Regions from separate parts of the Pseudomonas sp. MWU12-2319 genome, predicted to be linked through region 3. Evidence: predicted binding sites of a transcription regulator. Region 3 holds the regulator's gene; each other region holds the start of a gene.
What was found. Region 3 encodes sigma-54, which starts transcription at its own class of promoters, with help from an activator protein. Its sites were predicted from a motif close to ANTGGCATNNANNTTGCTNT; they were not measured.
Positions count from the first base shown of each region.

Region 1: a site for sigma-54 is predicted at 1,328-1,347, ahead of M5C01_RS01690 (CmpA/NrtA family ABC transporter substrate-binding protein). Genes of this name have one in related genera too.
Region 2: a site for sigma-54 is predicted at 1,437-1,456, ahead of M5C01_RS00410 (sigma 54-interacting transcriptional regulator). Genes of this name have one in related genera too.

Region 1 is NZ_JALJES010000001.1:420,101-423,305, forward strand. Features, by position in the region: gene M5C01_RS01685 (sulfite reductase subunit alpha) at 1-1,193, shown strand, start outside; gene M5C01_RS01690 (CmpA/NrtA family ABC transporter substrate-binding protein) at 1,391-2,584, shown strand; gene M5C01_RS01695 (ANTAR domain-containing protein) at 2,600-3,175, shown strand.
Region 2 is NZ_JALJES010000001.1:106,028-109,232, forward strand. Features, by position in the region: gene M5C01_RS00405 (threonine/serine dehydratase) at 1-61, shown strand, start outside; gene M5C01_RS00410 (sigma 54-interacting transcriptional regulator) at 96-1,415, opposite strand; gene M5C01_RS00415 (MBL fold metallo-hydrolase) at 1,784-2,668, shown strand; gene M5C01_RS00420 (FAD/NAD(P)-binding oxidoreductase) at 2,685-3,205, shown strand, end outside.
Region 3 is NZ_JALJES010000011.1:133,184-136,388, forward strand. Features, by position in the region: gene rapZ (RNase adapter RapZ) at 1-199, opposite strand, end outside; gene ptsN (PTS IIA-like nitrogen regulatory protein PtsN) at 202-666, opposite strand; gene raiA (ribosome-associated translation inhibitor RaiA) at 676-981, opposite strand; gene M5C01_RS19000 (RNA polymerase factor sigma-54) at 1,060-2,556, opposite strand; gene lptB (LPS export ABC transporter ATP-binding protein) at 2,744-3,205, opposite strand, start outside.

The DNA.
Region 1 (3,205 bases), on a different contig from region 3:
TCAGCGGCCCGTCCGCGCCCCCGACCATAGTCGCCAACGCTGTCACACAACCCGCCCTGACCGACATCGCCAGCCCCTACAGCCGCCATCACCCCTTGCACGCCCGCCTCCTGCACAACCAGGTGCTCAATGCCCCCGGCGCGGAAAAGGAAACCCGCCATCTGGTGTTCGACCTCGGCGACCAGGACTTTCCCTACCAGGCCGGCGATGCCCTCGGCGTCTGGCCGAGCAATTGTCCGGAGTCGGTCGACAAGCTGCTGGATATCCTGCAACTGGACGGCAACAGCGGGGTCACGCTCAAGGACAAGGCGCCAATGGCGTTGCGCGAAGCCCTGCTCGATCACCTGGATATCACCCGGATCACCCCGGAGATTTTGCGCCGGGTCTGCGGGCTCTGCCCCAGTCCCTGGCTGGACGAATTGCAGGAGGAAGCCAACCAGGCCCGGCTCAAGGATTGGCTCTGGGGCCGGCAACTACTGGACCTGCTGCACGAATTCCCCATCAGCCTCGGCGCCAGCCAGTTGCTCAGCCTGCTCAAGCCCTTGCAGCCACGGCTGTATTCGATCTCCTCCAGTGCGAAAGTCACCCCGGCGCAAGTGCACCTGACGGTTTCCACCGTGCGCTACCGGCATCGCGAACAGATCCGTGGCGGGGTCTGTTCGAGCTTTCTCGCCGACCGCGCCACCAGCACCGGCGTGCGCTTGTTTATCCAGCGCACCACGCACTTCCGGGTCCCGCAAGATCCGCGCACGCCGATGATCATGATCGGCCCCGGCACCGGCATCGCGCCGTTTCGCGCCTTCCTGCAGGAACGCCAGGCCCAGGGCGCCGAGGGCAGGAACTGGCTGTTTTTCGGCGAACAACGCGCCGCCAGCGACTTCTACTACCGCGAGGAACTGGAGGCCTGGCTGCGCAGCGGTCACCTGAGCCGCCTGGACACCGCCTTCTCCCGTGACCAGACTGAAAAGATCTACGTGCAGCAGCGCATGCTCGAAGCCGGCGCGCAGCTCTGGAGCTGGCTGGAGCAAGGGGCCAGCGTCTATGTCTGTGGCGATGCCAGCCGCATGGCCAAGGATGTCGATGCCGCGCTGAAGAAAATCGTCCAGGTCCACGGCCGGATGAGCGCTGGTGCGGCGGGACTGTATGTCAGTGCCATGAGCAAGGATCGACGCTATCTGCGTGATGTCTATTGAGTGAGCGGAATATTCAATACACCGCAAAACTGTAGGAGCCGGGCTTGCCCGCGAAGCTTCTGGCGGTCTCGCGGGCCCTTTCGCTGGCAAGCCATGCTCCTACAGGGGAGCGTGTTCGGCCTTGACCGACGGCTATCGGCATAACTATTGCTCCGCCTTGTGACAGGCGTCAGCCCCACAGCTTCAGGAATCACCGCATGCACAACGATTTGGCAAGGTCACCATTGGCCTGGGTAGCGGGCAGCGATGCCCCGGAAAAGAACGTGCTCAACCTCGGCTATATGCCCTTGAGCGACAGCGCCTCCCTGGTGGTCGCGGCCACCCAGGGCTTCGCCCAACCCTATGGCCTGACGCTGAATCTGCAGCGCCAGAACTCCTGGGCCGGCCTGAGCAACAAGCTGGTCAGCGGCGAACTGGATGCCGCCCATGGCCTGTACGGCATGATCTACGCCATCCAACTGGGCATCAGCGGCACACCGGCCACCGACATGGCGGTGCTGATGGGCCTGAACCAGAACGGCCAGAGCATCAACCTCTCGCAACCGCTCAAGAACGCCGGCGTCACCAGCGCCCAGGCCCTGCAACAGCGTGCCCGCAACGGCCAGGCCAAACTGACCTTCGCCCAGACCTACCCCACCGGCACCCACGCCATGTGGTTGTATTACTGGCTGGCCAGCCAGGGCATCCACCCGCTGGAAGACGTCAACAGTGTGGTGGTACCGCCACCGCAAATGCTCGAACACCTGCAAGCCGGACGCATCGACGGCTTCTGTGTCGGCGAACCCTGGGCCGCCCATGCCATCGAGCAGGGCCAGGGCTTTACCCTGACCACCAGCCAGGCGATCTGGCCGGACCATCCGGAAAAGGTCCTGGCCTGTACCCGCGCCTTCGTCGAGGAATACCCCAACACCGCGCAAGCCCTGGTGATGGCGATCCTGGAAGCCAGCCGTTTTATCGAAGAGAGCCAGGAAAACCTGCGCAGCACCGCGCAATTGCTCAGCGGCAGCGACTACCTCGACGCGCCCCTGGCGAGCATCGAGCCACGTCTGCTCGGTCGCTACGACGACGGCCTCGGCCGGCACTGGCAAGATCCCCATGCCCTGACCTTCCATGACCGTGGCGCGGCCAACTACCCGTACCTCTCCGACGGCATGTGGTTCATGACCCAGTTCCGCCGCTGGGGCCTGCTGCGCGAGGCGCCGGATTACCTGGGCGTGGCCAGCCAGGTCCAGCAACTCGACCTCTACCGCCGCGCCGCGAACGCCCTGGACATTCCCATGCCCGGCACCCCGATGCGCAGCAGCCGACTGCTCGACGGCCAGGTCTGGGACGGTTCCGACCCAGAGGCCTACGCCCGTGGTTTTGCCCTGCATGCCCTCAATGATCACTGACAGGAGCTGGCCGTCATGCTGAAAATCCTGCTGATCAACGACACCTCGAAAAAGCTCGGGCGCCTGCGCACGGCCTTGAGCGAAGCCGGTTTCGAGGTGGTCGACGAATCCGGCCTGACCATCGACCTGCCCGCGCGGGTCGAGGCGGTGCGCCCGGATGTGCTGCTGATCGACACCGACTCCCCCAGCCGTGACGTGCTCGAACAGGTGGTGCTGCTGAGCCGCGATCAACCGCGACCGATCGTCATGTTTACCGACGAACACGACCCCGCCGTGATGCGCCAGGCGATCAAGGCCGGGGTCAGCGCCTATATCGTCGAAGGCATCCAGTCCCAGCGCCTGCAGCCGATCATGGACGTGGCCATGGCCCGCTTCGAAAGCGACCAGCATCTGCGCGCGCAGTTGCAGGCCCGCGACCAGCAGATCGCCGAACGCAAGCGCATCGAGATGGCCAAGGGGCTGCTGATGAAGATGAAGGGCTGCGACGAGGCCGCCGCCCATACCCTGATGCGCCGCCAGGCCATGAGCAAACAGCAGAAGCTGATCCAGGTCGCCGAGCAGGTGATCGCCATGAGCGAACTGCTCGAGTGACATGCACCGCAACGCAGCACAGCCGCGCCA
Region 2 (3,205 bases), on a different contig from region 3:
GTTGTCAGGGGGCAATGCCGACCCGGCGCTCTTCGCCAATGCATTGCTGACGAACGATTGAACGACGTCGGTGCAGGAGTGACGGCTTCCGCACCTCAGGCCTTCCCTTCCAGCGCCTGCAAGCGCCGATACAAGGTGCGTTCGCTCATCCCCAGGGTTTTCGCCAGTTCGCTGCGCGAGCCATCGAACATCGCCAGGGCGTGGGCCAATTGCTCCAACTCGTTGCGCCCACGCCGTCGCTGGGGTGCCGCCGACGCGGTTTCACGCCTCAGTTCGGCGGGCAGATCGGCCAGCCGGATCACCCCATCGTCGGTAAACAGCCGGGCCCGCTCCAGCACATTGCGCAGTTCGCGGATATTGCCCGGCCAGTCATGCAGCCCCAGGGCCTTCATCGCCGGCGGGTCGATACGCGGCACCGCCGTCGGCGCCAGGCGTTGCAACAGGCTGTCGATCAGCAACGGCAGGTCGTCGCCGCGCTCGCGCAAGGCCGGCAGGCGAATCGGAAAGGCGCTGATACGGTAGAACAGGTCCTGGCGAAAACTCCCGGCCGCGACCATATCCTTGAGCGGCTTGTGGGTCGCGCAGACCAGGCGGAAGTCCGAGTGCACGGTACGCAGGCTGCCCACCGGGCGAAAGCTGCCGGACTCGATCAGGCGCAGCAACTTGACCTGCATCGCCAACGGCACCTCACCGATCTCGTCGAGAAACAGCGTGCCGCCATGGGCCGCCTCGGCCAGGCCGATCTTGCGCTGCACGGCGCCGGTGAAGGCGCCCTTTTCGTAACCGAAGAGCTCGCTCTCCAACAGGGTTTCGGTCAGGCCGGTGCAGTCGACCACCACCAGCGGCCCGCCGGCCCGTGGACTGCCCTCGTGGAGGGCGCGGGCAAAGAGTTCCTTGCCGGTACCGGACTCGCCTTGCAGCAACACCGGAATCGGCGACGGCGCCGCCCGTTGCAAGGCACTCAAGGCCTCCTTGAACGGTGCCGAGCGACCCACCAGGCCCTGATGCTGCGGCTGGGCCGAGGCCACGGTGACGGTATTCAAGCGTTCGACATAACCCACCACTTCGCCCTGCGCGTCCAGCAACGGCCGCAGTTCCACGTCGACATGCTCGGGGCCACGGGGCGTGTGGTGAATATGCAGGACCCGCTCGGGCAAGCGGCTTTCATGGGCCTTGCGCATGGGGCAATGCTCGCCGGCCTGGTCGCAGGGCACCGCGAACTGATGGGAGACCCGAAAGCATTTCGCGCCGACATGGGGACGCCCCTCTACCCCGAACTGACGCTGGTAGGCGGTGTTGGCGGCGACGATGTTGTAGTCGGTGTCGAGGACGATGGTCGGCTGGAGGTCGTGTTCCAGATAGGACACCAGGGCCCGCATATCGGCTCGGGCAAGATCGGTGGCAAGGATGGTCATGGCAACTCCCGGGTGGAGGCAGGAGCTTAATCCATGCCAATGCTTTCTGCCATTAGCTGCCATCAACTGCCAGAATGACTGCCAATTTATCTGCCAAATACCTCTAAATCAGAAAACGTCGGCGAATAGGTTGATATAAATCAGCAAACACAGCAGAAAATAAAAAACTCAGCTTGGCATGCTTATTGAACTCTTTGTCAGACAGGACCGGGACATTGAACACACCGCCTAACCTGTAGGAGCAGGGCTTGTCGGATCGCCGCACCGCCGCGAAGGGGCCCCTGAGAACGCTAAAAGCTTCGCGGGCAAGCCCTGCTCCTACAGGACCGTGTGAACCCCATCCCCGCCGATGACACCAGGAGTACGCAATGACCTTTGGCGACAAGCTAGCCGTAGAAGCCTTTTTCGATCCCGATACCTGGACCATCAGCTACCTGGTGCTGGACACCAGTACCCGCTGCTGCGCACTGATCGACAGCGTGCTCGACTACGACCCCAAGTCCGGGCGCACCCGCACGGCATCAGCCGATCGCCTGGTCGCCAGGATCCACGAACTGGACGCCCGGGTGGAATGGATCCTGGAAACCCACGTCCACGCCGACCACCTCTCGGCGGCGGCCTACCTGAAGGAACAACTCGGCGCCAAGGTCGCCATCGGCAGCCATATCACCGTGGTCCAGCAGGTATTCGGCGAGCTTTTCAATGCCGGCAGCGACTTCCAGCGCGACGGCAGCCAGTTCGACGTGCTGCTGGGGGACAATGCCGAATTCAGCATAGGTACCCTGAAGGCCCGCGCCCTGCACACGCCAGGACATACCCCGGCCTGCATGAGCTACCTGATCGAGTCCGGCGACGAACGGGTCGCCTTTGTCGGCGACACCCTGTTCATGCCCGACTACGGCACCGCCCGCTGCGACTTCCCCGGCGCCGACGCACGCACCCTCTATCGCTCGATCCGCCAACTGCTGGCGCTGCCACCCCAGACCCGGCTGTTCATGTGCCACGACTACCTGCCGGGCGGTCGCGAGCTGCGCTACATGACCACCGTCGCCGAACAGCGCGCGGACAATATCCATATCCATGAGGGCATCGACGAAGACAGTTTCGTCAGCATGCGCGAGGCCCGCGACGCCACCCTCGATATGCCGGTGCTGATGCTGCCGGCGGTGCAGGTCAACATGCGCAGCGGCCACCTGCCCGAGCCGGAAGCCAACGGCGTGCGCTACCTGAAGATCCCGCTCAATGCCCTCTGAACCAGGACCCGACACCATGTCTTCGACTGCCGTTTCCCATCACCAGATCCTGATCGTCGGCGCCGGCGCGGCCGGTATCGCCGTGGCCGCCAGCCTGCTGGCCCGGGCGCCGGACCTGGATATCGCGATCATCGACCCGGCCGACACCCATTATTACCAACCCGGCTGGACCCTGGTAGGCGCCGGGGTGTTTCGTCCCGAGTCGACCGCCCGGCCCATGGCGTCACTGATTCCCCGTGGCGTGCGCTGGATCAAGGCGGCGGTCAGCGCCTTCGGCCCCCACGGCCACGAAGTGGTGCTCACCGACCAGAGCCGGGTCGGCTACGAACAGTTGATCGTCTGCCCCGGCCTGAAACTCGACTGGGCGGCCATCGACGGGCTCGAAGAGACTCTCGGGCGCAATGGCGTGACTTCCAACTATCGCTACGACCTCGCGCCCTACACCTGGAAACTGGTGCAGGAACTCAAGGAGGGCGAGGCCCTGTTCAGCCAGCCGCCAATGCCGATCAAATGTGCCGGTGCGCCGCAGAAAGCCCT
Region 3 (3,205 bases):
GGCTGGGCAGGTTGCGTGCGTCGATGGAAACGGCGACCAGCGGTTGCGCCAGCTCGGTATGGATCAGCGCGCGTTCGGCCAGCTCTGGCAGCAGGCCGGCCGGCAGGTTGTCGATGCAGTAGTAACCGTTGTCCTCGAGGACATCGAGGGCGGTACTTTTACCCGAGCCGGAGCGGCCGCTGACGATGATCAAGCGCATGGTCAGTGACCGCTCTGCTCGTCCAGGACTACCTGGTACAGGGCCTGGTTGGAGGTTGCCGCACGCAGTTTGTCGCGTACGTCCTTGCGGTCGAGCATGCTGGCAATCTGCCGAAGCAGTTCCAGGTGGGCATCGGTGGCGGCTTCCGGGACCAGCAGGACGAACAGCAGGTCAACCGGCGCGCCGTCGATGGCGTCGAAATCGATAGGGGCGTCCAGGTGCATCAGGGCGCTGATGGGCGCCACGCAACCCTTCAGGCGGCAGTGCGGGATGGCAATGCCATTGCCGAAACCGGTCGAGCCGAGTTTCTCCCGGGCGATCAGGCTGTCGAAGACATCCTGCATGGCCAGGTAAGGAACTTCGTGGCTGATCAGGTTGGCAATTTGCTCGAGGGCTTTCTTTTTACTGCCGCCCGGCACGTTCACCAAAGAACGGCCGGGGGTCAGGATGCTTTCAAGTCGGATCATGGATGGGTATCAGCGACCTGTACCTTGGAGCAGGTGCAGGTTCTTTTCCTTATGCTTTTTCAGTTGTCGGTCCAACTTGTCGGTGAGCAGGTCGATCGCCGCATACATGTCGTCATGCTCGGCGTTGGCGACCACTTCACCGCCGTGGATATGCAAGGTGGCTTCGATTTTCTGCTTCAGTTTTTCGACGGCCATGGTCACCTGTACGTTGGTGATCTTGTCGAAATGACGCTCCAGTCGGTCGAGTTTCTCGCCGATGTAAGCACGCAGGGGTTCGGTCACTTCCAGCTGGTGTCCACTGATATTGACTTGCATACAGCTTCTCCTTCGTTGCCAGTGCATAAAGCGGTAGGCGATTGCCCACCACTGGAACGCTGTAACGGGGCCCGTCCACTACATCAGTCGCTTCCGTTCGCTAGAGGGGGCTATCCCCAGGGACTCACGGTATTTGGCGACAGTACGACGGGCCACCTGAATGCCTTGTGCCTCCAGTAAACCAGCGATCTTGCTGTCACTCAACGGCTTTTTCTGATTTTCCGCTGCAACCAGTTTCTTGATGATCGCGCGGATCGCCGTGGACGAGCATTCGCCGCCTTCGGAGGTGCTGACGTGGCTGGAGAAAAAGTATTTCAGTTCATAGATACCGCGGGGGGTATGCATGAATTTTTGCGTGGTCACCCGGGAAATCGTCGACTCGTGCATGCCCACCGCTTCGGCGATGTCATGCAGGACCAGCGGCTTCATCGCCTCGTCACCGTATTCCAGGAAGCCGCGCTGGTGCTCGACGATCTGGGTGGCGACCTTCATCAGGGTTTCGTTGCGGCTCTGCAGGCTCTTGATGAACCAGCGGGCTTCCTGCAACTGGTTGCGCATGAAGGTGTTGTCGGCGCTGGTGTCGGCGCGGCGGACAAAACCGGCGTACTGCGGATTGACCCGCAGGCGCGGCACCGATTCCTGGTTCAGTTCCACCAGCCAGCGCTCGTTGTCCTTGCGCACGATCACGTCGGGGACGACGTATTCGGCTTCGCTGGACTCGATTTGCGAGCCCGGGCGCGGATTGAGGCTCTGGACCAACTCGATGACCTGGCGCAGCTCGTCTTCCTTGAGCTTCATGCGCCGCATCAGTTGGCTGTAGTCGCGGCTGCCGAGCAGGTCGATGTAGTCGCTGACCAGGCGCTGGGCTTCGGCCAGCCAGGGCGTGCGCGCTGGCAGCTGACGCAATTGCAGCAGCAGGCATTCGCCGAGGTTGCGCGCGCCGATGCCGGCCGGTTCGAATTGCTGGATGCGATGCAGTACCGCTTCGATCTCGTCCAGCTCGATATCCAGCTCCGGGTCGAAGGCGTCGAGGATTTCCTCGAGGGTTTCGTCCAGGTAGCCCTGATTGTTGATGCAGTCGATCAGGGTCACGGCGATCAGCCGATCGGTGTCGGACATCGGCGCCAGGTTCAGTTGCCAGAGCAGATGGCTCTGCAGGCTCTCGCCGGCCGAGGTACGGGTGGTGAAGTCCCACTCGTCGTCATCGTTGCTTGGCAGGCTGCTGGCGCTGGTCTGGTAGACATCTTCCCAGGCGGTGTCGACGGGCAGTTCGTTGGGAATGCGCTCGTTCCAGTCGCCTTCCTCGAGGTTGTCCACCGTCGGGGCGGTTTCCTGCTGGAAGGAGGGTTCCTGGATTTCAGTGTTGGGTTTGTGCTCGGCGTTGTCGGCCAACGGGTCGGTATTGTCGAAGTCGTCGCCTTCTTCCTGGCGTTCGAGCATCGGATTGGACTCCAGGGCCTCCTGGATTTCCTGCTGAAGGTCCAGGGTCGACAATTGGAGCAGGCGGATGGCCTGTTGCAGCTGCGGTGTCATCGTCAGCTGCTGGCCCATTCTCAGGACTAGCGATGGTTTCATGGCAGGGGCTTAACACCTTATTCGCCGGCGCGCATGCGCCATCCACTCTACAGGGCGCCGGGGCGCCAAACATAAGCAAATTATATGCCTGAAACCCGAGCCTTTGCCTAGAGCGCTGTAGCAATAAAAATCTTGTGGTTTTTATTGAACAGGGAGCGCTCTGGCGGTTGATCCGTTACCTCGATGTTTACAGGCGGAACTCATGGCCCAGGTAGACTTCCTTGACCAGTTCGTTGGCCAGGATAGTGGCCGAATCGCCTTCGGCGATCAGCTGTCCATCATTGACGATATAGGCCGTTTCGCAGATGTCCAGGGTCTCGCGGACGTTGTGGTCGGTGATCAGTACGCCGATGCCCTTGGCCTTGAGGTGATGGATGATCTGTTTGATATCGCCAACGGAAATCGGATCGACCCCGGCGAAGGGCTCGTCGAGCAGGATGAATTTCGGCGCGGTGGCCAGGGCGCGGGCGATTTCCACCCGGCGCCGTTCACCACCGGACAGGCTCATGCCGAGGTTGTCGCGAATGTGGCTGATGTGGAATTCCTGCAACAGGCTTTCCAGCTCCTTGCGGCGGCTGTTCTTGTCGAGCTCCTTGCGGGTCTCGAGGATCGCCATGATGTTGTCCGCCACCGACAGCTTGCGGAAAAT